DNA from 3 places in the Pseudomonas mercuritolerans genome. Region 3 is predicted to be linked to each of the others. Evidence: predicted binding sites of a transcription regulator. Region 3 holds the regulator's gene; each other region holds the start of a gene.
What was found. Region 3 encodes FliA, which starts transcription of late flagellar genes. Its sites were predicted from a motif close to CTAAAGTTTNNNNNNNNNNNGCCGNTAA; they were not measured.

Region 1: the regulator FliA is predicted to act here: its motif matches at 6,938-6,965, upstream of ND528_RS21565 (flagellar protein MotY).
Region 2: the regulator FliA is predicted to act here: its motif matches at 7,819-7,846, upstream of ND528_RS17995 (methyl-accepting chemotaxis protein).

The regions. Positions count from the first base shown of each region.
Region 1 is NZ_JAMSHA010000008.1:53,280-63,310, forward strand. It holds gene ND528_RS21525 (RnfABCDGE type electron transport complex subunit D) at 1-548, shown strand, start outside; gene ND528_RS21530 (RnfABCDGE type electron transport complex subunit G) at 545-1,150, shown strand; gene ND528_RS21535 (Rnf-Nqr domain containing protein) at 1,147-1,719, shown strand; gene nth (endonuclease III) at 1,716-2,354, shown strand; gene ND528_RS21545 (PA3496 family putative envelope integrity protein) at 2,462-2,641, shown strand; gene ND528_RS21550 (response regulator transcription factor) at 2,730-3,356, opposite strand; gene ND528_RS21555 (hypothetical protein) at 3,775-4,488, shown strand; gene ND528_RS21560 (argininosuccinate synthase) at 4,610-5,827, opposite strand; gene ND528_RS21565 (flagellar protein MotY) at 5,957-6,871, opposite strand; gene pyrC (dihydroorotase) at 7,032-8,078, shown strand; gene rnt (ribonuclease T) at 8,075-8,752, shown strand; gene ND528_RS21580 (peroxiredoxin) at 8,825-9,427, opposite strand; gene ND528_RS21585 (bacterioferritin-associated ferredoxin) at 9,740-9,958, shown strand.
Region 2 is NZ_JAMSHA010000006.1:123,144-133,174, reverse strand. It holds gene ND528_RS18035 (ABC transporter substrate-binding protein) at 1-119, opposite strand, end outside; gene ND528_RS18030 (purine-cytosine permease family protein) at 191-1,663, opposite strand; gene hutU (urocanate hydratase) at 1,805-3,493, opposite strand; gene ND528_RS18020 (HutD/Ves family protein) at 3,875-4,447, opposite strand; gene hutC (histidine utilization repressor) at 4,444-5,154, opposite strand; gene ND528_RS18010 (formimidoylglutamate deiminase) at 5,301-6,665, shown strand; gene ND528_RS18005 (lipocalin family protein) at 6,787-7,356, opposite strand; gene ND528_RS18000 (hypothetical protein) at 7,386-7,640, opposite strand; gene ND528_RS17995 (methyl-accepting chemotaxis protein) at 7,923-9,815, shown strand.
Region 3 is NZ_JAMSHA010000001.1:937,507-947,537, reverse strand. It holds gene flhA (flagellar biosynthesis protein FlhA) at 1-179, shown strand, start outside; gene flhF (flagellar biosynthesis protein FlhF) at 191-1,531, shown strand; gene fleN (flagellar synthesis regulator FleN) at 1,648-2,478, shown strand; gene fliA (RNA polymerase sigma factor FliA) at 2,475-3,215, shown strand; gene ND528_RS04410 (chemotaxis response regulator CheY) at 3,383-3,754, shown strand; gene ND528_RS04405 (protein phosphatase CheZ) at 3,773-4,561, shown strand; gene ND528_RS04400 (chemotaxis protein CheA) at 4,615-6,897, shown strand; gene ND528_RS04395 (protein-glutamate methylesterase/protein-glutamine glutaminase) at 6,947-8,092, shown strand; gene ND528_RS04390 (flagellar motor protein) at 8,092-8,832, shown strand; gene motD (flagellar motor protein MotD) at 8,845-9,735, shown strand; gene ND528_RS04380 (ParA family protein) at 9,779-10,031, shown strand, end outside.

The DNA.
Region 1 (10,031 bases), on a different contig from region 3:
CGTTGCATCAGGTTTTCAACCCGACTCCAGCACCAGACGCCTGGGCGCAGGCCACGGCACTGGACAGTCTGCACATCAATAAAAGCCTGACCATCGATGAGCTGTTCGCCAGCAACCCGGCCTTCGGCCGCTTCGGCGGGCGCGGTGTGGAATGGGTGAATCTGGCGTTTCTGCTCGGCGGCCTGCTGCTGTTGCAGCGGCGGATTTTTTCCTGGCATGCGCCAGTTGGTATGCTCGCCAGCCTGTTCGTCATCAGCCTGTTGTGCTGGAACGGATCGGGGTCCGATTCCCATGGTTCGCCGCTGTTTCATCTGCTCAGCGGCGCGACCATGCTCGGTGCATTTTTTATCGTGACCGAACCGGTGTCCGGCGCGAAAAGCGCCCTCGCCCGCCTGCTGTTCGGCATTGGCGTCGGCTTGCTCACCTATCTGATTCGCACTTGGGGTGGTTACCCGGACGGCGTCGCGTTTGCGGTATTGCTGATGAATCTGCTGGTGCCGACGCTGGAGCGCTTCGCCGCCAGCCACCAGTTGAAGGTGAACGCGTGAACCGCTCGGCGAGCGTCGTGACGGTCGTGCTGCTGGCACTCGTTGGCGTGAGCGCAACATACGTGCTGCAGCGCAGCAGTGCACCGCAGATTGCCAGCGAGCAGCGTTTGCTCGACAGCCGCAAATTGCTTGATGTGCTTCCTTCGGGGTACTACGACAATCAGCCGCTGGAACAACCGCTGACGCTCATCGACTCATCGCTGCGCCATAGCACGCTGTCGGGCGGCTATCGAGCGACCCGCTCCGGACAGACAGTCGCGGTGCTGTTGCGCAGTCGCAGCGAAGGTTACGCAGGTACTCTGGAACTGCTGATAGCCATCGATGCAAACGGCAGAGTTCTGGGCGTGAAAACCCTTGAGCAGCGCGAAACGCCGGGATTGGGTGGTCACATCGGTGAATGGCCGAACTCCTGGCTTCAGGCCTTCATCGGCAAATCCCGTACAGAGCCGACAGATGCCGGTTGGGCGCTGAAAAAGGATCAGGGGCAGTTCGATCAAATCGCTGGCGCGACCATAACCTCCCGTGCCGCCGTCAACGCGATTCATGACGCACTGCGTTATTTCGATGAGCATCGGGCGCTGCTGCTGGGGAATGGCCAATGAGACGCACGGTGAGTTTATTGATGCTGGTGCCGCTACTGGGCGCCACACAAACGTTGAGCGCTGCACTGGGGATAACCTTGATGCTCGGCGCGGTACTTGGCGCTTTTGCCATCTGCATGTCACCGCTGCGCGACCGGCTGACGGGCACCCGTACGTTGCTCGCCAGCCTGACACTTGCTGCGACGTTGACCAGTTGCGCGGATATTGTGGCGCAACGCTGGTTTTTGCCATGGCAGCAGGCGTCTGCGCTCTATATAGGGCTGCTTGCCTTGCAGTGCGTCGCTCTTGAATACAGTGGCCTCTTTCGCGAGCCCATCGCTGCCATTTTCAAACGCTGCACCCTGTTCGCCGCGCTCATGCTGTTGATCGGCGGGCTGCGTGAAATCCTTGGCCATGGCTCCCTTGGCCGAGGGCTGTCGGCGTCTTGGCAAGGTCTGGTTGTCTTCCCCGAGGGATTGCATCTGTTTACGCTGGTCCCCGGCGCTTTTGTTTTAACGGGCGTGCTTCTCGCCGCACGTCAGGCGTGGACACGCCGCCACTCTGTCATCAAGGAAACGCATCGCCCATGAATGCTGCAAAACGTCTTGAGATATTTCGCCGACTGCACGAAGACAATCCCGAGCCGAAAACCGAGCTGGCCTACTCTTCGCCGTTCGAGCTGCTGATTGCGGTGATTCTTTCGGCACAGTCCACCGATGTCGGCGTCAACAAGGCCACCGCCAAACTCTTCCCCGTCGCCAATACGCCCGCCGCTATTCACGCGCTGGGGGTCGAAGGCCTGTCCGAGTACATCAAGACCATCGGCCTGTACAACAGCAAGGCGAAGAACGTCATTGAAACCTGTCGCTTGCTGGTTGAACGCCATGGCGGGGAAGTGCCGCAAACCCGCGAAGAACTCGAAGCCCTGCCCGGCGTCGGGCGCAAGACTGCCAATGTGGTGCTAAATACCGCTTTCCGGCAATTGACCATGGCGGTCGACACGCACATCTTCCGCGTCAGCAATCGCACCGGCATCGCGCCGGGGAAAAATGTGGTGGAAGTTGAAATGAAATTGATGAAGTTTGTACCGAAAGAATTCCTGCTCGACTCACACCACTGGTTGATTCTGCACGGCCGTTATGTGTGCCTGGCACGCAAACCGCGCTGCGGCAGCTGCCGCATCGAAGATTTGTGCGAATACAAACACAAAACTTCTGACGATTGAGCCATCATCAGTTTTCCGTATCCATCGATTGAAAAAATCTTTTTTACCCGCCGCACTAATGTCGATATAAGGAGCGCCAAAGGCAGTCTTAGCCGGGAGTCGACTTCATGAGTACCGATAAAGAACAACTGGATGTGGAAGAAGATTTTATTGTCGCTGATGCCGATGACGCGGAGCCGGTGGTGGAAGTGGCTAAAACCAACCTCAGCAAGCGTCGCACAATCGACAACCTGCTTGAGGAGCGCCGATTGCAAAGACAATTGGCCGACTACGATTTTGATCTCTGATACCTGAAGGCCTCCCTGAACGGAGGCTTTTCATTTTCTGCGACAACCGAGCTTGATCGGCCCATGACGGTCTCAGCTGTCGAATCGTTCAAACCAGGCCATTGCGCTGCGCCAACTCGATCAGATCAACCAGAGACCGCGCATTGAGTTTCAGCAACAGACGAGTCTTGTAAGTGCTCACAGTCTTGTTGCTCAAAAACATGCCGTCTGCGATCTCCTTGTTGGTCTTGCCGCGGGCCAATTGCTGCAACACCATCATCTCCCGTCCGGACAGTCGATCAACCATGTCCGCTTCACTCGCATTGCCCAGACTGGTTCGCACGGTATGCAGCGCCTGATTAGGGAAATAGCTGTAGCCGGACAGAACAGCCTTGATCGCACTGAGCAATTCGGTGAGATCCTGTTGCTTGCATACATAACCCGCTGCGCCGGACTGCATACAGCGCATCGAAAAATGTCCCGGAGCCTGGGAAGTCAGCACCAGAACTTTCACCGGCATGGCAGTGGAAGTCAGGCGAGCAATAACTTCCAGACCATCAAGTTTTGGTATGCCTATATCGAGAATGACAAGGTCCGGCAGTTGTTCACGAGCAATTTGTAGTGCATCAACGCCATTATCCGTTTCTGCAATGACTTCGTAGCCATGCCGTTCCATCAGCATACGTACCGCAAGTCGAATGACGGGATGGTCATCCACGATCAGCACTTTATTCATGGGCAAGTCCAGTTTTCGCTGTTCGAATTTTTAGAACACGCACGATATCCCAGTCACTTGCTTCAAGGCATGGCAACTTTTACACGCACTTGCATCGAGAGACATTCCCTACAAGCATCGAAGATAATTCCCACAAATCGGCCACTCTCGACCCGTCATAACCTCCTTCCTGCCTTCCTTATGGCGGCGAAACCTGGATTGCCGTGCAGGCAAATCCTACGCATCGCTGGTCCTGCGTGACGTCCCTGCTCACAATCAATTGGACATATAAGGTAACGAACCGGCAACAAGACACGTTCGACACCACATCATTGATTCTATAAAACTTGGAAATAAACACTTGCTACTTGCATGAACGTTTTTGCTGTAAATGGAAACATTGAACTTTCAACTAAACGCAGAAGATGGAACTCAACCCATGCTGAAGATAAAAAACCAGATCACCAACCCCATGACAGTCATTGCCATATTTGCGATTCTTTCGGAAACTTCCGCTGCGGTCTCGCTGCCTTTTCTGGACAACAAGGACCGGGAAATTTACGTGTGGTTTCTGATCAGCTTTCCCTTTTATTTGTTATTTCTGTTTTTTATCACGCTCAACTTCAATCACCGGTCGCTTTATTCGCCATCCGACTTTGGCAAAGACAAAAGCTTTTTGAAGACGACAGAGCATCAGGAGCGAGACGACAAACGCAACGCACTGCTTCGCGAAACAGGCGAGCATTGCGCTTTCGAGCTGACCAGTTGCATCGTGTCAGCCAAAACCGGCCCTGGCCGATTCCCGCGTCCATGCAGAATTCACAACGCGCCAGACCCTCCACCCGGCACCAGGCGAAGAACCGATCCGGTTGTGCAGAACATCAAGCTGTCACCCTCGGTAGGCGAACTGACCATCATCGACGCGCGAGGTATCGATGCATCAAGGGAATTCGATGCGATCCTCGAAGCGCTCAAAAACGCAGAGAGGAAACATGCGCGCGTTCTCGTATTCCTGTGCAATCACGCCTCGGATTCGCTGGCCCACTGCGCACTGCAACAGATCAGGCAGGCGAAGAAAGGCCCAGGCGCCACACTTTGCATCGTGTACAACCTGTGTTCGCAGACAGTGACATTGCTCGGCAGAACGAGCTGACACCGCGACCAAGCCTGTGTACAGACAGAACAAGGACCGGCCTGATGAACCCTACTGAAAATCCGAAAAAAAAGGCGGCCCTGAACAGGCCGCCTTTTTTATGCGCGTCGGTCAGAGTCGCTCAGAACAACTTGCGACCCTTGTTGGCAGCAATACGCATGCGCAGCGCGTTGAGCTTGATGAAGCCTGCCGCGTCGGCCTGGTTGTAAGCGCCGCCGTCTTCTTCAAAGGTCGCGATGTTGGCGTCGAACAGTGAGTCGTCGGACTTGCGGCCAGTAACGATGACGTTGCCTTTGTACAACTTCAGGCGCACTACGCCGTTCACGTTGACCTGCGAAGCGTCGATCATCTGTTGCAGCATCAGACGCTCAGGGCTCCACCAGTAGCCGGTGTAGATCAGGCTGGCGTACTTGGGCATCAGCTCGTCTTTGAGGTGAGCGACTTCGCGGTCCAGAGTGATCGATTCGATGGCGCGGTGGGCGCGCAGCATGATGGTGCCGCCCGGGGTTTCGTAGCAGCCACGGGACTTCATGCCGACATAACGGTTTTCGACGATGTCGAGACGACCGATGCCGTGCTCGCCGCCGATCCTGTTCAGCGTCGCCAGTACGGTGGCCGGGGTCATTTCGACGCCGTCCAGCGCGACGATGTCGCCGTTGCGGTAGGTCAGTTCCAGGTACTGCGGGGTGTCGGGAGCCTTCTCCGGGGAGACGGTCCAGCGCCACATGTCTTCTTCGTGCTCGGTCCAGGTGTCTTCCAGCACGCCGCCTTCATAAGAGATGTGCAGCAGGTTGGCGTCCATCGAGTACGGAGATTTTTTCTTGCCGTGGCGTTCGATCGGGATCGCGTGCTTCTCGGCGTAGTCCATCAGCTTCTCGCGGGACAGCAGGTCCCACTCGCGCCAAGGGGCGATCACTTTCACGCCTGGCTTGAGCGCATAGGCACCCAGTTCGAAACGCACCTGGTCGTTGCCCTTGCCGGTGGCGCCGTGGGAAATGGCGTCGGCGCCGGTTTCGTTGGCGATTTCAATCAGGCGCTTGGCGATCAGCGGACGGGCGATGGAAGTACCCAGCAGGTACTCGCCTTCGTAAACGGTGTTGGCGCGGAACATCGGGAACACGAAATCTCGCACGAATTCTTCGCGCAGGTCATCGATGTAGATTTCTTTGACGCCCATGGCCTGAGCCTTGGCGCGGGCCGGCTCGACCTCTTCGCCTTGACCGAGATCAGCGGTGAAGGTCACCACTTCACAGTTATAAGTATCCTGCAGCCACTTGAGGATCACCGAAGTGTCCAGGCCGCCGGAATACGCCAGAACGACCTTGTTTACGTCCGCCATGCCATCACTCCACGGGGTTCTACGGAAAGCCGGGGAGTCTACCGCTCAAACGCGATAATTTACAGAGGCGCGACAGCTTAAGACGACAAAGCGACAGAATCTGTCGAGAGCGCGACGATGACCGGCGGGTCAGGAAGTCGCTGCGGCCGTGGCCGGCGTACTCGCTTGCGGCGCCGGCGCAGGAGCCGTGGTGGGTGCCACGCGCGACAGTTTCACGTTGACCCGACGGTTCTTCGCACGATTGGCCTTGCTGGTGTTCGGCACGATCGGATATTGCTCGCCGTGGAAACGCACGGTGATCTGCGATTCCTGAATGCCGTTGGCCTTGAAGAAATCCACCACCGCCAGCGCGCGGCGGCGCGACAATTCGCGGTTGGTCAGACGATTGCCGCTGTTGTCGGAATGACCGTCGAGGTCAATGTGGTTCACCGTCGGGTCGGCCTTCATGTATTCGAGCATCACTTGCAGCTTGGCCTTGGCAGCCGGGTCCAGCTCAACCCCTTCGCCGGGGAAGCCGATTTGCGACTGCTTGATCTGGTCGAAATTCTGCGGCAGCAATTTCGCCACACAGCCTTGATAGTCGTTGAACGCCTTGCTGAATTTCACCGGCAACAAACGCACTTCGGAGACGCGGCCATCGCCAGACGCACGGCGTACCACCGGGCTGCGACCATCCAGCAGACCGCTGATCAGACCACCGGCCTGCGACTGCGAGCTGTTGAACAAGACGTTGCCGCTGCCCAGCCGCACAGAGCCCAGATTGATGTCGCCACGCCCCGGCTGCCACGGTGCAGCGGCAGCGAGCAAGGTCGCCGAACCACCACCGAGCATGGCGTTATAGGCATTCAGGCGAAAGATCGCCTGCTCACCGGCCTTGCGCACGAACTCGCCCGAGCCGAAATCGGTGATCGGTTGCGTCAGGCGGCACTCGAACTGGTCGCCGGCGACCGTCCACTCAATGTTCTCCAGACGGGTCTGGTAGGTCAGCGCCATCGCGGGAAGGCTGGCAAACACACTGAGCAGGGCTAAATAACGCTGGCGCACGGGAGGCTCCATTGGCTTGTGAAACACAAACACCGATTCACACAATGTTTACGGCATACCTCCGGGATATCGGACGCTCGTGGCAAAACTTGATAGCGGGTGCCTGCAAGAGTCTTTTCCGGTAGCATTCGCCTCAGTTTGACCCGCCTGGAATCCCCTCATGTCCGACCGCCTGACCCTGCTGCGTCCCGACGACTGGCACATTCATCTTCGCGATGGTGCCGTGTTGACCAATACCGTTGCCGATGTGGCCCGCACCTTCGGGCGCGCGATCATCATGCCGAACCTGGTACCGCCGGTGCGCAACGCCGCTGAAGCCGACGGCTATCGCCAGCGCATTCTCGCTGCCCGCCCGGCCGGCAGTCAGTTCGAGCCGTTGATGGTGCTGTACCTCACCGACCGCACCCAACCGGAAGAAATTCGTCAGGCCAAGGCCAGCGGTTTCGTCTACGCCGCCAAGCTGTACCCGGCCGGCGCGACCACCAACTCCGATTCCGGCGTGACCAGCATCGACAAGATCTTCCCGGCGCTGGAAGCCATGGCCGAAGTCGGCATGCCGCTGTTGATCCACGGTGAAGTCACCCGTGGCGACGTCGATGTATTTGACCGCGAAAAGATTTTCATCGACGAGCACATGCGCCGCGTGGTCGAGCGTTTCCCGACGCTGAAAGTGGTGTTCGAACACATCACCACCGGCGACGCCGTGCAGTTCGTCAACGAGGCTTCGGCCAACGTCGGCGCGACCATCACCGCGCATCACCTGCTGTACAACCGCAACCACATGCTGGTCGGTGGGATTCGGCCGCACTTCTACTGCCTGCCGATCCTCAAGCGCAACACCCACCAGGAAGCCTTGCTCGACGCGGCCACCAGTGGCAGCACCAAGTTCTTCCTCGGCACCGACTCGGCGCCCCACGCCCAGCATGCCAAGGAAGCCGCCTGCGGTTGCGCCGGTTGCTATACCGCTTACGCCGCCATCGAGATGTATGCCGAAGCGTTCGAACAGCGTAACGCGCTGGACAAGCTCGAAGCCTTCGCCAGCCTCAACGGCCCGCGTTTCTACGGCCTGCCGGCAAACACCGATCGCATCACCCTGGTCCGCGAAGAATGGACCGCCCCGACCAGTCTGCCATTTGGCGAGCTGACCGTTATCCCGCTGCGCGCCGGTGAAAAACTGCGCTGGCGCCTGCTGGAGGAACACGCGTGAGTGAAGACAATTTCGACGATGAGCTGGACGGTCAAAGTGGTGGCGGCGGTTCCCGTCACCCGATGGCAGCGCGTTTTCGCGGCTACCTGCCGGTTGTCGTCGACGTAGAAACCGGTGGCTTCAACGCAGCCACCGATGCCCTGCTGGAGATTGCCGCGACCACCATCGCCATGGATGAAAAGGGTTTCGTCTACCCGGATCACACCTACTTCTTCCGCGTCGAGCCATTCGAAGGTGCGAACGTTGAAGCGGCAGCGCTGGAGTTCACCGGGATCAAGCTCGATCACCCGCTGCGCATGGCCGTCAGCGAAGAAACCGCGCTGACCGACATCTTCCGTGGCATTCGCAAGGCGCTGAAAGCCAACGGCTGCAAGCGGGCAATTCTGGTCGGGCACAACAGCAGTTTCGACCTGGGCTTCCTCAACGCAGCAGTTGCGCGCCTGGACATGAAGCGCAACCCGTTCCACCCGTTCTCCAGTTTCGACACCGCGACCCTGGCGGGTCTGGCGTATGGTCAGACCGTGCTGGCGAAAGCCTGTCAGGCGGCTGGCATCGATTTCGACGGTCGTGAAGCGCACTCGGCGCGCTACGACACCGAAAAGACCGCTGAGCTGTTCTGCGGCATCGTCAATCGCTGGAAGCAGATGGGCGGCTGGGAAGACTTCGACGACTGATCCTCGTCGAGCAAATCCCGCGCATGAAAAAACCGGCCACGTGGGCCGGTTTTTTTACCTCGACGTCGCGCCTTACAGGGCCGCAGCGTTCTCGGTCAGGTAAGCCGCAACGCCTTCCGGCGAAGCGTTCATGCCTTTGTCGCCTTTCTTCCAGTTGGCCGGGCAGACTTCGCCGTGCTCTTCGTGGAATTGCAGCGCGTCGACCAGACGGATCAGCTCTTCCATGTTACGGCCCAGCGGCAGGTCGTTGATGATCTGCGAGCGAACCACGCCTTTGTCGTCGATCAGGAACGCGCCACGGAAAGCCACGCCGCCTTCGGATTCAACGTCGTATGCCTTGGCGATGTCGTGCTTCATGTCGGCAGCCATGGTGTATTTCACCTGGCCGATGCCGCCATTGTTGACCGGGGTGTTGCGCCAGGCGTTGTGGGTGAAGTGCGAGTCGATCGACACGGCGATCACTTCAACGTTGCGTGCCTTGAAGTCAGCCATGCGATTGTCCAGAGCGATCAGCTCGGACGGGCAGACGAAGGTGAAGTCCAGTGGGTAGAAGAACACCAGGCCGTATTTGCCTTTGATGGCCGAGGACAGGGTGAAGCTGTCAACGATCTCGCCATTGCCGAGTACGGCCGGGACGGTGAAGTCTGGGGCTTGTTTGCCTACGAGTACGCTCATTGATATCTCCTGGTGTAGAAACTTGAAGTTCAAGGTCCGGGCCAGCCTGCCACCCTCAGGCGACAGCCCTGTGACACGAACCCTCTTCGCAAGGGACGACCATCATACACTGCGTATTTGGCCTGACCGTAACGGATTTTCCCTGTGCGGCTATCCACTGCGTATTCATTGGGTCAAGGTAGCGTCTGACAAATACCGTTCGTCAGTCGCCAGCAAATAGGCTGCGAAGCGTTCCGAAAGCACTTTGACAATCATTCTCGTTAACATTAAGATCCATCGCAATTGAGTCACAACCAGCGACGGTTCTTACTTATGTATGTTTGCCTCTGCACTGGCGTCACCGACGGACAGATCCGCGAAGCGATCTATGAAGGTTGCTGTAGCTACAAAGAAGTTCGCCAGGCCACCGGCGTCGCCAGCCAGTGCGGCAAATGCGCCTGCCTTGCCAAGGAAGTGGTGCGCGAAACCCTGACCAAGCTGCAAACCGCCCAGGCCGCGATCCCTTACCCGGTAGAATTTACTGCTGCGTAAATGCCCTCATTTCAAAGAACCGGACCAGATGTCCGGTTTTTTTATGCCTGAAAATCAATTGCTTAGCGTCCAG
Region 2 (10,031 bases), on a different contig from region 3:
AGCCCGGCGAATTTCACCGGTTTGCCCGATTCGCACCAGCCGGCGGCTTGCGTCGCACCGGCACTGGCCAACAGGCCCATGGACAGCAATGTGGTCAGCAGGGTCTTGTTCGATTTCATTGTCGTGACGCTCCTAATCATGAATGGGCTTACGGCAGTTCAAGAGGCATCCAGCCTGGTCCACGTCCAGATCAGGCCTGCGCCGCAGCGCGACCGGCCCCACTCGTTTTTGCTTGTTGGGTGCTGTTCTGCTCGACCGGCAGAATCAGGCGATCGGGCACTGCGCTGTGCCATTTCTTTGCGCAGAAGTAATAGACGGCGGCCGGGAGAACCAGGCCGATGATCCAAGAGATATCCACATCCCCCAGCGCTGCCACCAGCGGCCCGGTGTAGAACTTGGTCGAGATGAACGGCAACTGCACCAGTACGCCGAACACGTAGACGCTGATACCGAGCAGGTTCCAGCGGCCGTAGCGGCCGTTCGGATCGGCCAGCGCCGGCACGTCATAGCGCTCGCGGGTGATGCAGTAGTAGTCGACCAGATTGATCGCGCTCCACGGCGTGAAGAAGGCGAGCAGAAACAGGATGAACGACTTGAACGCACCGAGGAACGAGTGCTGCCCGAGCAGCGCGATCAGTGTCGCCGCGCCGACGATGAACAGCACGAACACCAGCCGCTGCATGCGGGTAACCGTCAGGTGCCCTTTGAAGCCACTGATGATGGTGGCGATGCACATGAAGCTGCCGTAGGAGTTCAGCGTCGAAATGGTCACCTTGCCGAACGCGATGCTGAAATACAGCAGCGCGGCAGTGGCGCCGGTACCGCCTAAACCAACGATGTAAGCGACTTCGTGACCAGCGAATTGACCGTTGGCCGAAGCGGCGGCAAACACGCCGAGGATCATCGCCACCTGGGCGCCGATCACCGAGCCGGCACCGGCGGCGAAAAAGGTTTTCACCGATGAAGTGGCGCTCGGCAGGTAACGCGAGTAGTCCGCTACATACGGGCCGAAAGCGATCTGCCAGGACGCCGCCAACGACACCGCCAACAGGAAACTGCTCCAGCTGAAGTGACGAATCTGCAGGAGTGCACCGACGTCGGTCTGGCTCATCAGCCGCCAGAACAGGAACACAAAAGCGATCACGCCAATCACGCTGGCGACGCGGCCGATCCAGTGGATCACGCGATAGCCGAGCACTGTGACCAGCACGATGACACTGGCGAAAATCAAGATGCCAACGCTGTCGCTGACACCGAACAACTGCCCCAGCGCCTGCCCGGAGAGCACCGTACCGGTGGCGGTGAAACCCAGGTACATCAGGCACACCAGCACGATCGGAATCGCCGCGCCATAAACGCCGAATTGCACGCGGCTGGAGATCATTTGCGGCAGGCCCAGTTTCGGCCCTTGCGCGGCATGCAGCGCCATCACACCACCGCCGAGCAGTTGGCCGATCAGCAGACCGATCAACGACCAGAACACATCACCGCCAAGCACCACGGCCAGCGCCCCGGTGACGATCGCAGTGATCTGCAGGTTGGCGCCCATCCACATGGTGAACTGGCTGAACAGACGACCGTGTCTTTCCGCTTCCGGGATGTAGTCGATCGAACGCCTTTCGATCAACGGTGTACTGCCTGCACGTTCGTTGTTAACCGCCATGATTCAACCTCTGTGGATTGCGATTCGGGTTGGTTCGCACACCTGTAGGAGCTGTCGAGTGAAACGAGGCTGCGATCTCTTGATCTTAAAAATCAACATCAAAAGATCGCAGCCTTCGGCAGCTCCTACAGTGCTTTCGCGTTATTTACCGGTGATCATCGGCAGATTCAGCCCCTGCTCTTTCGCGCAGTCGATCGCAATCTGGTAACCGGCATCGGCATGGCGCATGACGCCAGTCGCCGGGTCGTTATGCAGCACGCGCGCGATGCGCTCGGCCGCTTCGTCAGTACCGTCGCAGACGATCACCATCCCCGAATGCTGCGAGAAGCCCATGCCGACGCCGCCGCCGTGGTGCAAGGAGACCCAGGTCGCGCCGCTGGCAGTGTTCAGCAGTGCGTTGAGCAGCGGCCAGTCGGAGACGGCGTCGGAACCGTCCTGCATCGATTCGGTTTCGCGGTTGGGACTGGCCACCGAGCCGGAGTCGAGGTGGTCGCGACCGATCACCACAGGGGCCGACAGCTCTCCGCTACGGACCATTTCGTTGAAGGCCAGACCGAGCTTGGCGCGCTGGCCCAGACCGACCCAGCAGATACGCGCCGGCAGACCCTGGAAGCTGATGCGCTCGCGGGCCATGTCCAGCCAGTTGTGCAAATGCGCGTCGTCGGGGATCAGCTCTTTGACCTTGGCGTCGGTTTTGTAGATGTCCTGTGGATCACCCGACAGCGCCGCCCAACGGAACGGGCCGATGCCACGGCAGAACAGCGGACGGATGTAGGCCGGCACGAAACCCGGGAAATCGAAAGCGTTTTCGACGCCTTCTTCCTGAGCCATCTGACGGATGTTGTTGCCGTAGTCGAAGGTCGGAATGCCTTGCTTCTGGAACTCCAGCATGGCTTTGACGTGCACCGCCATCGACTGCTTGGCGGCTTTGATCACAGCGGCCGGTTCGGTCTTGGCGCGAGCGCGGTACTCGTCCCAGCTCCAGCCGGCCGGCAGGTAACCATTGAGCGGATCGTGGGCGCTGGTCTGGTCGGTGACCATGTCCGGGCGCACGCCGCGCTTGACCAGTTCCGGGAGGATTTCCGCCGCGTTGCCGAGCAGGGCGATGGAAATCGCTTTGCCTTCTTTGGTGTATTTGTCGATACGCGCCAAAGCGTCGTCGAGGTCTTTGGCTTGCTCATCGACGTAACGGCTTTTCAGGCGGAAATCGATGCTGACCTGCTGGCACTCGATGTTCAGCGAGCAGGCTCCGGCCAGGGTGGCGGCCAGCGGTTGTGCGCCACCCATGCCACCGAGCCCGGCGGTCAACACCCAGCGACCCTTGAGGTCAGCGTTGTAATGCTGGCGACCGGCTTCGACGAAGGTTTCGTAGGTGCCCTGAACGATGCCCTGGCTGCCGATGTAGATCCAGCTGCCGGCGGTCATCTGGCCGTACATGGCCAGGCCTTTGGCGTCGAGTTCGTTGAAGTGTTCCCAGCTCGCCCAGTGCGGCACCAGGTTGGAGTTGGCGATCAGCACGCGCGGCGCGTTGCTATGAGTCTTGAATACGCCGACCGGCTTGCCCGATTGCACCAGCAGGGTTTCGTCGTCATTCAGGTTGGTCAAGCTTTCGACGATCTTGTCGTAGCACTCCCAGTTGCGCGCGGCGCGGCCGATGCCACCGTAGACCACCAGTTCTTTCGGATTTTCGGCAACTTCCGGGTCGAGGTTGTTCATCAACATGCGCAGCGGCGCTTCAGTCAGCCAGCTCTTGGCGGTCAGCGTGTTACCGCGTGCGGCGCGGATCTGCACGTCACGAAACTTGTTGCTGTTCTGGGTATTGTCAGTCACGAAAAAGACTCCTCAGCGATCAATTCAAACCAACCCTGGCAGTGGGCAGCAGCCTGCGCGCTGTGCTGCGCGACAAGCGAATCAGTGGACGCTGCGGAGAGTCTCGACCGACTCATACGCATACGTCTTTACTTGTACATACAAGCATATGCAATCAAGCGGCCAACTTGTTGGATCGGCGTTCAAGAAAAATCATGGGCGAGGCTGTAGAGCGCCTGAATCGGGGGTTCTGGCGTGGATGAAATTTTTCTGAGGTGTATTTGAGGGAGGCGGGGCTTAGCGGCGTGAGCAGGGGTTTTGCGCCACGCTGGGGCGTTCGGTAACAAGTTGGTGCGTGAAGGGAAACAAGAGTGGGGATGGCTTTGGTGGCGAGGGGTGTGTTCAGTTCTGAAGGAGTTCGATCACGCAGCATGCGGCGTTGGTGGAGACTTCGACCAGCCCACTGTTACCGTCCAGTTGCAGGCAATCATGCCGACCGAGCTGCGAAACGCCGTCGCCAACACGCGCGTCCATCAGCTCACTGACACTGAACACCAGCAGCGTCGATGCCGAGCTGAAGAACCGCTGCTCGCCGTCCAGCCACTGCAATCGCGCGCGGTAACGTTGCGGCGCGTAGATCAGATTGAAGTCGCGAATCGCACCGCCGAGCAAGGTGCAGGACACTTGGCTTTCGCCGCTGAAAGCAAACGGGTCCAAGGGTAACAATGGCCGGGTATCGTCACCGTCGACGCATAAGGTCATGCCGTCGCCCTGCAACACAGTGATGACTCGCTGGTATCCGGCAAATGTCGAGAAACCGCCGGATTCGGTGATGTCGGCGATCGACAGACGCCAGCCGAAACCGTCCAGGCCTGCGCCAGCATCGCGGGTGATTTCCTCGGTACTGCCGCCGCCGTTTTTCCACGGCATGCGCGGGTAGCCTTCGGCGCGTAGAACCTTCACTTGATAATTCATTTATGAAAGCGCCCTTCCAGACGATGGCGGGAACCGGGGTGGATCAAACGCGCCGCCGTCACCGGTTGACGCCCCGACCAGGTTCGCCGGCGGATCAGCAGGCACGGCTCGCCCTTTTCGATCTGCAGCAATTTGCACTCCGACGGCTCGGCAAGAATCGCTTCGACCACGTGCTCGCCCTCGGTCAGCGGCGCGACCTGGTTGAGATAGGCATAGGGCGTTTGCAGGGTGAAATCCTGCTTGAGGTATTCCGGCGCGACCAGGGCGTTGACGAAACGGTCTTCGATCTGCACCGGAATGTCGTTTTCGTAATGCACGATCAGCGAGTGAAAGACCTTCTGACCTTCGCGCATGTCCAGCGCCAGCGCGCGTTCGGAACCGGCGGACTCTTCTTCGAGGGTGATGACCTGGCAGGTGTGGCGATGGCCGCGCGAGGCGATTTCATCGGCGATGTTGTGCACTTCGAACAGCGCAGACTGGCTCTTCGGTTCGGCGACAAACGTGCCCACGCCTTGCATGCGCACCAGCAGGCCGTCGGCGGTCATCTCGCGCAGGGCGCGGTTGATGGTCATGCGGCTGAAGCCGAGCTGGCTGACCAGTTCGCTTTCGGACGGCACGCGGTAGTGCGGCGGCCAGTTACCGCTGTCGATCTGCTGGGTAATCATCTGTTTGACGCGGGCGTACAAGGGCGCCGGACTGTCGCCCATGTTCGCGGCCAACGGAGAAACTGGAGGCGGAGTCGGCACGGTTGATCCCTGTTCATTGGATGAAAGTGACTAGCTTGCCGGAGTTTACCGGGCAGGCAAACGTCTGTATATGTATATACAAATAACACACGATGGGGTGCCGAACGATGTCCGCCTTCTTTGCCGAACGCGCACTGCTGCCTGAGGGATGGGCCAACAATGTACGTCTCGAGGTCAGCGCCGATGGCCTGTTGACCCGAATCCAGGCCGATTCCAGCGCAGACGGCGCCGAACGCCTGCGCGGGCCGTTGCTGCCGGGAATGCCCAACCTGCACTCTCACGCCTTCCAGCGCGCCATGGCTGGATTGGCCGAAGTGGCCGGCAACCCCAACGACAGTTTCTGGACCTGGCGCGATCTGATGTACCGCCTCGTCGGAAAAATCAGCCCCGATCAGCTCGGCATCATCGCCCGTCAGCTGTACATCGAAATGCTCAAGGCCGGTTACACCTCAGTCGCCGAATTTCACTACGTGCACCACGACAGCAACGGCCAGCCGTACGCCGATCCGGCCGAACTGGCCTTGCGCATCAGTCAGGCCGCGAGCGAAAGCGGTATCGGTCTGACCCTGCTGCCGGTGCTCTACAGCCATTCCGGATTCGGTGGCCAGACGCCCAACGATGGCCAGCGGCGCTTTATCAACAGCACTGAAAACTATCAGAATCTGCAAGCGCGGTTGCAGCCATTACTGGCGCAGCAGAAGGCGCAATCGCTGGGCCTGTGTTTCCACTCGTTGCGTGCGGTGACGCCGCAGCAGATCAGCGAAGTGTTGGCGGCCAGTGACAAACAATGCCCGGTGCACATCCACATCGCCGAGCAGCAGAAAGAAGTCGACGATTGCCTGAGCTGGAGCGGTCGCCGTCCGTTGCAATGGCTGTATGAAAATACTGAAGTCGATCAGCGCTGGTGTCTGGTCCACGCCACCCATGCCAACCCGGAAGAAGTCACGCTGATGGCCAACAGTCGCGCGATCGCCGGGCTGTGCCTGACCACTGAAGCGAATCTGGGTGACGGGATTTTCCCGGCGGTGGATTTTCTTGCCCAGGGCGGGCGCATGGGCATTGGCTCCGACAGCCATGTGTCGCTGAGCGTGGTGGAGGAATTGCGCTGGCTGGAATATGGCCAGCGCCTGCGTGATCAGCGGCGTAATCGCTTGTATGGCGCGGACCAGCCGATGGTCGGGCGCACCCTGTATGAAGCGGCGCTGGACGGCGGCGCACAGGCACTGGGGCAGCCGATCGGCGCGCTGGAAGTGGGCAAGCGCGCGGACTGGATTGTCCTTGATGGCAGCGATCCGTATCTGGCGACTGCCAATGGCGACGCGATTCTGAATCGCTGGTTGTTCGCCGGCGGCGATCGCCAGGTGCGCGATGTGCTGGTCAATGGTCAGTGGGTGGTGCGCGATGGCCGGCACGCCGGCGAAGAGGACAGCGCCCGAGCCTTCACCCGGGTCCTGCGCGATCTCTTGGGCTGACCCAAAACCAAACTGTGGGAGCGAGCCTGCTCGCGAACGCGGTGTATCAGTCAATATTCATGTCGACTGATACACCCTCTTCGCGAGCAGGCTCGCTCCCACATTTGATTTGTATAGCGGCTTAATTAGAGGTCTTGGCCATCTGCCGATCCGAAGCCCGCCAGATCAGGCGGGTGGTGTCGTAACCCTGCTGACGCGCCTTGCTCAGCAATTCTTCGCGCACTACACCGTTGACGGTCGGCGTGCGTGACAGCAGCCACAGGTACTTGCGACTCGGATCGCCGACGATGGCGGTCTTGTAATCGTCGCTGACGTACAACACCCAGTACTCGCCCTTCGCCACACCCGGCACCAGGCGCGAGAACCAGTTATCGAATTCGACCCAGAGCTTGTCGGTCTTGCCTGGCACTTGTGGATAAGCCGTGCCCTTGGCTTCTTCCCACTGCCACTCCGGGGTCAGGCAACGGTTGAGCACGCCGACGTTACCGTCAGGCTTGAGGGTGTAGTGGGCTTCGGACTGCGCGCAGTGGCGCTGAAAGAACATCGGCAAGCGTGCCAGTTCATACCAGGTGCCCTGATAACGCTTGAGGTTGACGCTGTTGACGGTCTTGGGCGCCAACGGGTCGACGCCGGAAGTGGCGCAGCCAGCCAGTACCAGGCCAGCAAAAAGGATCAGCAATAACCGCTTCATTTTTTTCTCCGTGGGCGCGAAGCCCCGGTTTACTTCAGGCCTTGGCCGGAAAACATCAGCACTTTGTCACCGGCGTATTGCACGCTGATAAAGCTGTTCTTGTCGCCCCAGGTGCAGCTGGACATACCGAGCGCGCCCGAGCAATCGGTGGGCTTGCCGAGAAGGGTTTCCACTTCGGACTTGGCCATGCCGGCCGAGAGCTTGGAGTAGTTTTCCTGATTGACCTTGCTGCATGCGGCCAACAGCACGCAAAACGACAGCAGGGCGATAGATCGCAGCGACATGGTGAAACTCCTGGAACGAGGGGGGATGGCATGGTGCCAACCAGAAGCTTAGAAGAGAAAAGTGTCATCTGGTTCCGTGGCCGGACGCCTATTTATCAGCCCGCCCGTCTGGCTTTTTTCGGTAAATCAAAAACTTTGTGAAGCCGTCGAGCATTTCGTCGACTTTCCCTGCAAGCACCTAATCTTTGGCGCGGCGCGGTCGAAAATAAGAGCAGCGCAACGCTGCCGAATATGGCAAATTGCCGCCCTTTCTTGACCAGCCCCTTCGCGGTAGTTCATTCGATGACCAGAAACATGAAATTCAGCCACAAGATTTTGCTGGCTGCTGCCCTTGTGGTGGCCGTAGCGTTCGCCTGTTTCATCTTCTTCAACGACTATCGCCAGCGTCAGGCCTTGAGCAGCAGCACCGAAGCGACCATGCAGGAGCTGGGCAGCCTGACCACCAGCAACATCCAGACCTGGCTGGAAAGCCGCATTCAACTGCTGCAATCGCTGTCGCAGCAAGTCGCCGTCGACGGCAACGCGCCCGCCAGCCTCAAGCGCATCATTGACCTGCCCGCCTACACCGGCAATTTCCAGCTCAGCTATTTCGGTGGCGCCGACGGCGTGATGTTCTCGGTGCCTGCCGGCAACCGTGCGCCGGACTACGACCCGCGCGCTCGCGGCTGGTACAAAGCGGCCAACAGCGCGCAGCAGACCATCGTCACCGAACCGTACATCGCCGCTTCGTCGGGCAAACTGGTCATCACTGTGGCCACGCCGGTGCAGCGTCAAGGCCAGATGCTTGGCGTGGCCGGGGCCGACATCGATCTGACCAGCGTCAGCGCGATCATCAACTCGCTGAACTTCGGCGGCCACGGTCATGCGTTCATCGTCAGCGCCGAAGGCAAGATCCTGATTCACCCGGACAGCAAACTGGTGCTCAAGACCCTCGCCGAGGCCTATCCGAACGGCGCGCCTCAAGTCAGCCCGGGCCTGAAGGAAGTCGAGTTCGACGGCAAAACCCAGTTGATTTCCTTCACTCGGGTCAACGGCGTGCCTTCGGCTGACTGGTACGTGGCACTGGTGCTCGACAAAGACACCGCATTCTCGATGCTCAGCGAATTCCGCACCTCGGCACTGATCGCCATGGTCATCGCCGTGCTGATCATCATCGGCCTGCTCGGCATGCTGATTCGCGTGCTGATGCAGCCACTTCTGACCATGGGCCGCGCGATGCATGACATCGCTGAAGGCGAAGGCGACCTGACCAAGCGTCTGGTGATTCACGGCAACGATGAATTCGGCGCACTGGGTACGTCGTTCAACCGCTTCGTCGAACGCATTCATACGTCGATCCGCGAAGTGTCCTCGGCCACCGGCCAAGTCAACGAAGTCGCCCTGCGTGTGGTCGCTGCCTCGAACTCGTCGATGTACAACTCAGACCAGCAGGCCAGCCGCACCAACAGCGTCGCCGCCGCGATCAATCAGCTCGGCGCCGCCGCTCAGGAAATCGCCCAGAACGCCGCCCTCGCCTCGCAGCATTCCAGCGACGCACGCAGCCTGGCGGTCGATGGCCAGCAGGTAGTGGATAAAACCATCCAGGCCATGCAGCAACTGTCGGCGAAGATCAGCGACTCCTGCGGCAACATCGAAACGCTGAACAGCAACACGGTGAACATCGGCCAGATTCTCGAAGTGATCACCAGCATCTCCCAGCAGACCAATCTGCTCGCACTCAACGCCGCCATCGAAGCCGCGCGCGCCGGTGAAGCCGGACGCGGTTTCGCCGTGGTCGCCGATGAGGTGCGCAACCTCGCCCACCGCACTCAGGATTCGGCGCAGCAAGTGCAGAAGATGATTGAGGAGCTGCAGGTCGGCGCACGCCAGGCAGTGACCATCATGACCGAGAGCCAGCGTGAGAGCGAAAGCAGCGTCGGCATCGCCAACCAGGCCGGCGAGCGTCTGGGCAGCGTGACCCAGCGCATCGGCGAAATCGACGGCATGAACCAGTCGGTGGCCACCGCGACCGAAGAACAGACAGCCGTGGTCGAGTCGATCAACGTTGATATCAACGAGATCAACACGCTGAATCAGGAAGGCGTGGAGAACTTGCAGGCTACGTTGCGCGCCTGTTCGGATCTTGAGCAGCAAGCCGCGCGGTTGAAGCATCTGGTCGGCAGCTTCAGGATCTAAGCCGCGGCCTCAGGCTTCCTCGCGAGCAGGCTCGCTCCCACAGGGATCTCCGGAGGTTACACAATTTGAGTGCACCACCAAATCCTGTGGGAGCGAGCCTGCTCGCGAAGGCGGCAGCAGCGACGAAAACGTTTCGAACTGAAATACGCTTGGTCAGCCCGCAGAGACTATGGACCAAATTAAGACTAAACTCAGCCCTGTTCAATTTGGCAGGGT
Region 3 (10,031 bases):
CGGCCCAGCGTCAGGAAATGCAAGGCCAACCGGTGATCCTGCTGGTAGCAGGCCCGATTCGCGCGATGCTCTCGCGCTTCGGTCGCCTCGCAGTGCCAGGCCTGCATGTACTGGCCTACCAGGAAGTACCGGACAACAAGCAAGTGACCATCGTTGCGACAGTAGGGCCCAACGGCTGAGGTAGTGGTTTATGCAAGTTAAGCGTTTTTTCGCCGCCGATATGCGTCAGGCCATGAAGCTGGTTCGCGATGAGCTGGGCGCTGATGCCGCCATCATCGGCAACCGCCGCATTGCCGGCGGCGTCGAGTTGACGGCGGCTCTGGATTACAAATTGTCGGCGCTGGCGCCACGGGTTCCGAACATGGAACTCGAAGACGAGCTGCGCAAGACCCAGTCGCGCATCGTCACCGCCCAGGCCGAGCTGAGCCTGCGTGGCGAAGCCGACGGCAACACCAATCAGCAGTTGTTCGCCGGGCTGCCGTTGACCGCAGGCCTGCCGCTGACTGCTGCCGAGCCGCTGAGCGAGCCGACCTACGCCGCACCGACGCGCCCGGCCGCAGCACCTGCGCAGGCCTCGGCGGGTGTCGATCCGCGTGCGCTGGAGTCGATGCGTTTTGAATTGAACAGCCTGCGCGAGCTGATGGAAGTGCAGCTCGGCACCCTGGCCTGGAATCAGCTGCAAGGCAGCCGTCCGGCCCAGGCCAATCTGTATCGCCGTCTGCAGCGAATCGGCCTGTCCGGCCCGCTGTCGCGCGATCTGTTGGCGATGATTACCGATATCGAAGAGCCGCGTCAGGCCTGGCGCATGCTGCTGGCGCATTTGGCGCGGATGATTGCCGTACCGGAAGTCGAGCCGCTGGAAGAGGGCGGTGTGATTGCCATGGTCGGCCCTGCCGGCATGGGCAAGACCACCACGCTGGCCAAGCTCGCCGCGCGTTACGTGCTCAAGTACGGCGCGCAGAATGTCGCGCTGGTCAGTATGGACAGCTTCCGCATCGGCGCGCAGGAACAACTGAAAACCCTTGGGCGCATCCTCAACGTGCCGGTAACGCACGTCGATCCGGGCCAGTCGCTGGTGCAAGCATTGGATCCACTGCTACGCAAACGCGTGGTTTTGATCGATACTGCCGGCCTGCAAGCCAGTGATCCGGCGTTGCGCATGCAGCTTGAGAGCCTGGCCGGGCGTGGCATTCGCTCAAAAAATTATCTGGTCCTGGCAACCACCAGCCAGAAACAGGTTCTAACCGCCGCTTATCACAGTTACAAGCGTTGCGGGCTGGCCGGCTGCATCCTGACTAAACTGGATGAAACGGCCAGTCTCGGCGAAGTGTTGAGCCTGGCGATCAGTCATGAATTGCCGGTCGCGTACCTGACCGATGGCCCACGGATTCCGGATGATTTGCATCTGCCGCGCCGTCATCAACTGGTCAGCCGCGCCGTCAGCGTGCAAATGCAGGAAGAACCCAGCGAAGAAGCCATGGCTGACATGTTCGCTGACATCTATCACAGCCCGACCAAGCAGGTTGGCTGAGGTAATCATGAACAGTTTTTGTACCTACATCGATGGTCTGCCACGCATTGTTCCGATCAGGAACGCGCAGCCAGTAATGTGGCCTCCGTCTATGCAAGACAAGGTAAAGAAATAACATGGGCAGCATGCATCCCGTACAGGTGATCGCGGTGACCGGCGGCAAAGGTGGCGTCGGCAAGACTAACGTGTCAGTGAACTTGTCGCTGGCGCTGGCAGAGCTTGGCCGTCGGGTCATGCTGCTGGACGCCGACCTGGGCCTGGCGAACGTCGACGTTCTGCTGGGGCTGACACCCAAGCGCACTTTGGCCGACGTTATCGAAGGCCGTTGCGAACTGCGCGACGTGCTGTTGCAGGGCCCGGGCGGGATTCGCATCGTGCCGGCGGCCTCCGGCACGCAGAGCATGGTGCACCTGAGCCCGGCGCAACACGCCGGCCTGATCCAGGCGTTCAGCGACATCGGCGACAATCTCGACGTGCTGGTGATCGACACCGCTGCGGGTATTGGTGACTCGGTAGTCAGTTTCGTTCGTGCCGCCCAGGAAGTGTTGCTGGTGGTCTGCGACGAGCCGACTTCGATCACCGACGCTTACGCGCTGATCAAGTTGCTCAACCGCGACTACGGCATGAACCGCTTCCGCGTGCTGGCCAACATGGCGCAGAGCCCGCAGGAAGGGCGCAACTTGTTCGCCAAGTTGACCAAGGTCACGGATCGCTTCCTCGACGTCGCCCTACAATACGTCGGCGCCGTGCCGTACGACGAAAGCGTGCGCAAGGCGGTGCAGAAGCAGCGCGCCGTCTACGAAGCCTTTCCCCGTTCCAAGTGCGCGCTGGCCTTCAAGGCCATCGCCCAGAAGGTCGACACCTGGCCGCTGCCCGCCAACCCGCGCGGGCATCTGGAATTTTTCGTCGAGCGTCTCGTGCAGCAAACCGCAGGGCCTGTGATATGACCGCCAGTGGCATGAATCTTTACAAAAAGTCGGCGCGTGACGCGCAATACGAATTGATCGAGCGCTACGCGCCACTGGTCAAGCGCATTGCCTATCACTTGCTGGCGCGCCTGCCGGCCAGCGTGCAGGTCGAAGACCTGATCCAGGCCGGGATGATCGGTTTGCTCGAAGTCTCGACCAAATACGACGCCAGCAAAGGCGCCAGTTTCGAAACGTACGCGGGCATTCGAATCCGCGGCGCGATGCTCGATGAAGTGCGCAAAGGGGATTGGGCACCACGCTCGGTTCACCGTAATACCAGGATGGTCAGCGACGCGATTCGCTCGATTGAAGCTAAAACCGGCCGTGACGCTAAAGATCACGAGGTTGCGGCCGAACTCCAATTGAGTCTCGACGATTACTACGGGATTCTGAATGACACCTTGGGCAGTCGCCTGTTCAGTTTCGACGACCTCTTGCAGGACGGCGAACACGAAGGGCTGCACGAGGATGGCGCCAGTGCTCATATGGAGCCGTCACGCGATCTGGAAGATGAACGCTTCCAGGCGGCGCTGGCGGACGCGATTGCCAATTTGCCGGAGCGTGAGCGACTGGTGTTGGCGCTGTACTACGACGAAGAGCTGAACCTCAAGGAAATCGGTGAAGTCCTTGGCGTCAGTGAATCGCGGGTCAGCCAGTTACACAGCCAGTGCGCGGCCCGTCTGCGGGGGCGTTTGGGGGAGTGGCGAGCGCGCTGAAGGCAGTGTGGGGACACTGCGAAACGAGGCTGGTGCGGTGATGAACGGCGCCGGTCTCGATCCGTTGTGCTCCAGACAAACTTTAAGTGCTGCGCCGATTGATTGAAGTGGCGCGTCCAGGTGCTGGGCGCGTTTAAGACTGCTTGGAGGTCGAATTGAACAAAGACATGAAAATCCTCATCGTTGATGACTTCTCAACGATGCGGCGGATCATCAAGAACCTGCTGCGCGATCTTGGGTTCACCAACACCGTCGAGGCCGACGATGGCACCACTGCCATTCCGGTGCTCAACAGCGGCAGCATCGACTTTCTGGTAACGGACTGGAACATGCCGGGCATGACCGGTATCGACCTGCTGCGTCACGTGCGCGCCGATGAAAAACTCAAGCACCTCCCGGTGTTGATGGTGACTGCTGAAGCCAAGCGCGAGCAGATCATCGAGGCCGCCCAGGCCGGTGTGAACGGTTACGTGGTCAAACCTTTCACGGCTCAAGCGTTGAAAGACAAAATCGAGAAGATTTTCGAACGCATCGGCTGATGAATGCGCGGGGGAGCTATGGAGCATAACGAATCATCACAGGGCGATTTCGAATCGACCCTGAAAAAACACGCGGTCGAACTGGTCGAGAGCCTTGAAAAAGGCAGGTTCGGCGACGCGGTGCAACTGATCCATGAGCTCAATCAGACCCGTGACCGCGGCCTGTATCAGGAAGTGGGCAAGCTCACACGTGAACTGCACAGTGCGATCGTCAATTTCCAGATCGATCCGCACATGCCGCAGGCTGAGGAAGTGTCGCAAATCACCGACGCCACCGAACGCCTGGGCTATGTGGTCAAGCTGACGGAAGCCGCGGCCAACCGCACCATGGATCTGGTGGAAAGCGCCACGCCGGTGGTCAACAGTCTCGCTGATGAAGCGCAGACGTTGAGCGCCGATTGGGGCCGCTTCATGCGTCGCGAGGTCGGGGCTGAAGAGTTCCGCGAACTGGCGCGCCGGGTCGACGGTTTTCTGTCACGCAGCAGCACGGACAACCGTGCGGTGTCGAGCAACCTCAACGACATCCTGCTGGCTCAGGATTACCAGGACCTCACAGGTCAAGTGATCAAGCGTGTGACCCAACTGGTCACCGAAGTCGAAAGCAATCTGCTCAAACTCGTGCTCATGGCCAGTCAGGTCGACCGCTTTGCGGGCATCGAACATGACCGCGCCGCAATGCTTGCTGAAAAAGATCCACAAAAACATCTCTCGCAGGGTGAAGGTCCGCAGATTCATGCCGATAAACGAGAAGACGTTGTGTCCGGTCAGGACGATGTGGACGATTTGTTATCCAGCCTTGGATTCTAGAGTTTCGGAATTCGGGTTTTTTGGGTTTTTAGACCTGTAGGAGCACCCCATTAATGAGCTTCGGCGCCGATGAAGAGATCCTTCAGGATTTCCTGGTTGAGGCCGGCGAGATTCTTGAGCAACTGTCCGAACAACTGGTCGAGCTGGAAAGCCGCCCGGATGATGCAGATCTGCTCAATGCAATTTTTCGCGGTTTCCACACTGTAAAAGGGGGCGCCGGCTTCCTTCAGCTCAATGAGCTGGTGGAGTGCTGTCACATCGCCGAAAACGTGTTCGACATCCTGCGCAAGGGTGAGCGTCGCGTTGATGCAGAACTGATGGACGTGGTGCTCGAAGCACTGGACGCGGTGAACAGCATGTTCAGCGAAGTCCGTGAACGTGCACCGATCACCGCTGCCACGCCGGAACTGCTGGCCGCGCTGGCGCGTCTGGCCGAGCCGCAATCGGCGGATGAAGCCGTTGCCGCGCCAGTGGAAGTGGTGGAAGAACCGGTCGCCGAAAGCGCATCGGACGACATCACCGATAACGAATTCGAACAACTGCTGGACTCGCTGAATGCCGTCAAGGCCCAGGCCCAGGCCGAGGCCCCGGCCGCTGCTGTGGCGCCCGCGCAGGTTGCCGACACGGCGGCCAGCGATGAAATCACCGACGCCGAATTTGAATCGCTGCTCGATCAACTGCACGGCAAAGGCCAGTTCGCTGTCGATGCGGTCGCTCCAGCGGCGCCAGCAGCTCCGGCAGCGCCTGCCAAGGGCGACAGCTCGGACATCACCGACGACGAATTCGAAGCCTTGCTCGATCAGTTGCACGGCAAGGGCAACTTCGCCGTTGACGCGCTGGAATCGGCCATCGCTTCGGCGCCGGCAGCACCTGCTGCACCGGCCGCCGCTGCGGCCGGCAGCGACCTGATCAGCGATCACGAATTCGAATCGCTGCTCGACGAATTGCACGGCAAAGGCAAGTTTGACGCCAGCGCTGCGACTGCTGGCTCCGCATCAAGCGTCGCCACGCCTGCCGCCAAGGCACCTGCTGCAGCCGCTGCGCCGAAACCTGCGGCCAAGCCTGAGCCGAAAGCCGAAGCGCCGAAACCGGCCGCCGCGGCTGCACCGGCACCGGCACCGGCCCGTGCGCCAGCCGCTGCCCCGGCAGAAAAACCGGCCAGCGAAGCAGAAACCACCGTGCGCGTCGATACCGCGCGGCTCGACGAGATCATGAACATGGTCGGCGAGCTGGTGCTGGTGCGTAACCGTCTGGTGCGCCTGGGCCTCAACAGCGGCGACGAAGCCATGTCCAAGGCCGTGTCGAACCTCGACGTGGTCACCGCTGACCTGCAGACCGCCGTGATGAAGACGCGGATGCAGCCGATCAAGAAGGTCTTCGGGCGCTTCCCGCGTCTGGTTCGTGACCTCGCACGGCAGCTCAAGAAAGAGATCAACCTGGAACTGGTGGGTGAAGAAACCGACCTCGACAAAAACCTTGTCGAGGCCCTGGCCGACCCGCTGGTCCACTTGGTGCGCAACGCTGTCGACCACGGCATCGAGTCGCCAGAAGAGCGCGAAGCATCGGGCAAGGCCCGTGGCGGTCGCGTGGTGCTGGCGGCCGAGCAGGAAGGCGACCATATCCTGCTGTCGATCTCTGACGACGGCAAAGGCATGGACCCGAACGTCCTGCGTTCGATCGCGGTAAAACGCGGTGTGATGGACAAGGACGCGGCCGATCGCCTGAGCGATACCGAGTGCTACAACCTGATTTTCGCCCCGGGTTTCTCGACCAAGACCGAGATCTCCGACGTGTCCGGCCGTGGTGTCGGCATGGACGTGGTGAAGACCAAGATTTCCCAGCTCAACGGTTCGATCAACATCTACTCGACCAAGGGCCAGGGTTCGAAGATCGTCATCAAGGTGCCGCTGACCCTGGCGATCATGCCGACGCTGATGGTCATGCTCGGCAATCAGGCGTTCGCGTTCCCGCTGGTCAACGTCAACGAAATCTTCCACCTCGATCTGTCGACTACCAATGTCGTCGACGGTCAGGAAGTGGTGATCGTGCGCGACAAGGCGCTGCCATTGTTCTACCTCAAGCGCTGGCTGGTCAGCTCCGCCGCTCACGAAGAGCAGCGCGAAGGCCATGTGGTGATTCTTTCGGTGGGCACACAGCGGATCGGCTTTGTCGTCGATCAACTGGTCGGCCAGGAAGAAGTGGTCATCAAGCCATTGGGCAAAATGCTCCAGGGAACTCCGGGCATGTCCGGCGCCACCATCACCGGTGACGGCCGCATTGCGCTGATTCTCGATGTTCCAAGCATGCTCAAGCGTTACGCCACAAAGCGTATTTGAATCCGGGGCGGCGGCGCGATGACGCGCCGCTGCACCTAATGGAGTGTTTATGGCAGTCAAAGTCCTGGTGGTGGACGATTCGGGTTTTTTCCGCCGCCGCGTCTCGGAAATTCTTTCGGCGGATCCGAGCATCCAGGTGGTCGGTACGGCCACCAACGGTAAAGAGGCGATCGATCAGGCCATGGCGCTCAAGCCTGACGTGATCACCATGGACTACGAGATGCCAATGATGGACGGCATCACGGCAGTGCGGCACATCATGCAGCGCTGCCCGACCCCGGTGTTGATGTTCTCCTCGCTGACCCACGAAGGCGCGCGGGTAACCCTCGATGCGCTGGACGCCGGCGCGGTGGATTTCCTGCCGAAGAATTTCGAAGACATCTCGCGCAATCCCGAGAAGGTCAAGCAACTGCTGTGCGAGAAAGTCCACAGCATCTCGCGCAGCAATCGTCGTTTCAGTGCCTACAGCGCGCCGGCTCCCGCCGCTGCGCCAGCGCCGACGCCTGCGCCGGCAGCGTCGAGCTACGGCAGCCACACGAGCCACAGCAGCCCTGTCCCGGCACGTCCGGCGCCTGCGCCAGCGCCTGCTCGCGCATCCGCTGCCAGTGCTTCGTCGTCGGCGCCGAAACGCAAAGCCTACAAACTGGTTGCCATCGGCACTTCGACGGGCGGCCCGGTCGCACTGCAACGCGTGCTTACGCAGTTGCCGGCGAACTTCCCTGCGCCGATCGTGCTGATCCAGCACATGCCGGCGGCGTTCACCAAAGCGTTTGCCGAGCGCCTCGACAAGCTCTGCCGCATCAGCGTCAAGGAAGCCGAGGATGGCGACATCCTGCGTCCGGGCCTGGCGCTGCTGGCACCGGGTGGCAAGCAGATGATGATCGACGGCCGTGGCGCGGTGAAGATTCTGCCGGGTGACGAACGTCTGAATTACAAGCCGTGCGTGGACATCACGTTCGGTTCTGCAGCCAAGTCCTACGGCGACAAAGTTCTGGCAGTGGTGCTGACCGGCATGGGCGCCGACGGCCGCGAAGGCGCGCGTCTGCTCAAGCAGGGTGGCAGTTCGGTATGGGCGCAGGACGAAGCAAGCTGCGTGATCTACGGCATGCCGATGGCCATCGTCAAAGCCGATCTGGCTGACGCGGTGTACGGTCTGGACGACATCGGCAAGCACATCGTCGAGGCGTGTATCTGATGGATGTTCTCAGCCTTATCGGCCTCATCATGGCGTTCGTCGCCATCATCGGCGGCAACTACCTTGAAGGCGGCCACCTCGGCGCGCTGGCCAACGGCCCGGCGGCGCTGATCGTGCTGGGCGGCACGGTCGGCGCCGCGCTGCTGCAATCACCGATGAGCGCGTTCAAGCGCGCCATGCAGATTCTCGGCTGGATCTTCTTTCCGCCGCGTGTCGACCTGGCCGGCGGCATCGACCGCGTGGTCAATTGGAGCCTGACGGCGCGCAAGGAAGGCCTGCTCGGCCTCGAAGGCGTGGCCGACGCCGAACCTGACAGCTATTCGCGCAAGGGCCTGCAACTGCTGGTCGACGGCGCCGAGCCGGAAGCCATTCGGAGCATTCTCGAGGTGGATTTCTACACCCAGGAATCCCGCGATATCGAAGCGGCCAAGGTGTTCGAAAGCATGGGCGGCTACGCGCCGACCATCGGCATCATCGGTGCGGTGATGGGCCTGATTCACGTGATGGGCAACCTCGCCGATCCGTCGCAACTGGGTAACGGCATTGCCGTGGCGTTTGTCGCGACCATCTATGGCGTGGCCAGTGCCAACCTGATTCTCTTGCCGGTCGCGGCCAAGCTCAAGTCCATCGCGCTGCGGCAGTCGCGTTATCGCGAAATGTTGCTGGAAGGAATTCTGTCGATCGCCGAAGGTGAAAACCCTCGTTCCATTGAGTTGAAGCTGCAAGGCTTCATGGACTAAGGGAATAACCTCATGGCTCGTCGTCGCCACCAGGAAGAACACGTCAATCACGAGCGCTGGCTCGTGTCCTACGCGGATTTCATCACTTTGCTGTTCGCGTTTTTCGTGGTGATGTACTCGATCTCGTCGATCAACGAAGGCAAATACAAAGTCATTTCCGAAGCGCTGATCGGCGTATTTACCGACTCCGATCGCTCGCTCAAACCGATTCCGATCGGCGACGAACGACCGAAAACCGTGACCCCGGCCAAGCCGCTGGTCAAGGATGCCGAGCAGGTCGACGCCGGTATTTCCGGGGCCAGCGATCCGCTGAAAAGCATCGCCGATGACATCAGCGCCGCGTTCGGTGATTTGATCAGCTCCAACCAGATGACCGTGCGCGGCAACGAGTTGTGGGTCGAGATCGAACTCAACTCCAGCCTGTTGTTCGGCAGCGGCGACGCCATGCCGAGCGACATCGCGTTCAACATCATCGACAAGGTTGCGGCCATCCTCAAACCGTTCGACAACCCGATCCACGTCGAAGGCTTCACCGACGATCAACCGATCCGCACCGCGCAGTACCCGACCAACTGGGAACTGTCCTCGGCGCGCTCGGCGAGCATTGTGCGCATGCTCGCCATGCAGGGCGTGAACCCTGGGCGACTGGCGTCGGTGGGCTACGGCGAATTCCAGCCAGTGGCCAACAACGCCACGGTCGAAGGCCGGGCGAAGAACCGTCGAGTGGTACTGGTGGTGTCGCGCAATCTCGATGTGCGCCGCAGCCTCACCGGCACCGGAACCGCCAATGCGCAACCGGATGCGGCGTTGAAGCGCGCTGGCACACAAACTGCACCGACCCCGGTCAAGACGCCGGGACGCGAGAGTGCCGTCAATTCTCCGTCGCCCGCATTAACACGCTGAAGCATGTCTCGGCCAGCCAATCTGGCCGGGAGGAACGAACTGAATGAGAGTCTGGGCAGTCGCCAATCAAAAGGGTGGTGTCGGTAAAACCACATCCTCCATCGCTTTAGCCGGATTGCTGGCCGAGGCGGGCAAGCGCGTGGTTGTGGTCGATCTCGACCCGCACGGCTCGATGACCAGCTATTTCGGTTACGACCCCGACAGTCTGGAACACAGCAACTACGACCTGTTTCTGCACAAGGGCAGCGTGCCGCAAGGCCTGCCGGGGCAGTTGCTGCTGTCGACCAGCGACGAAC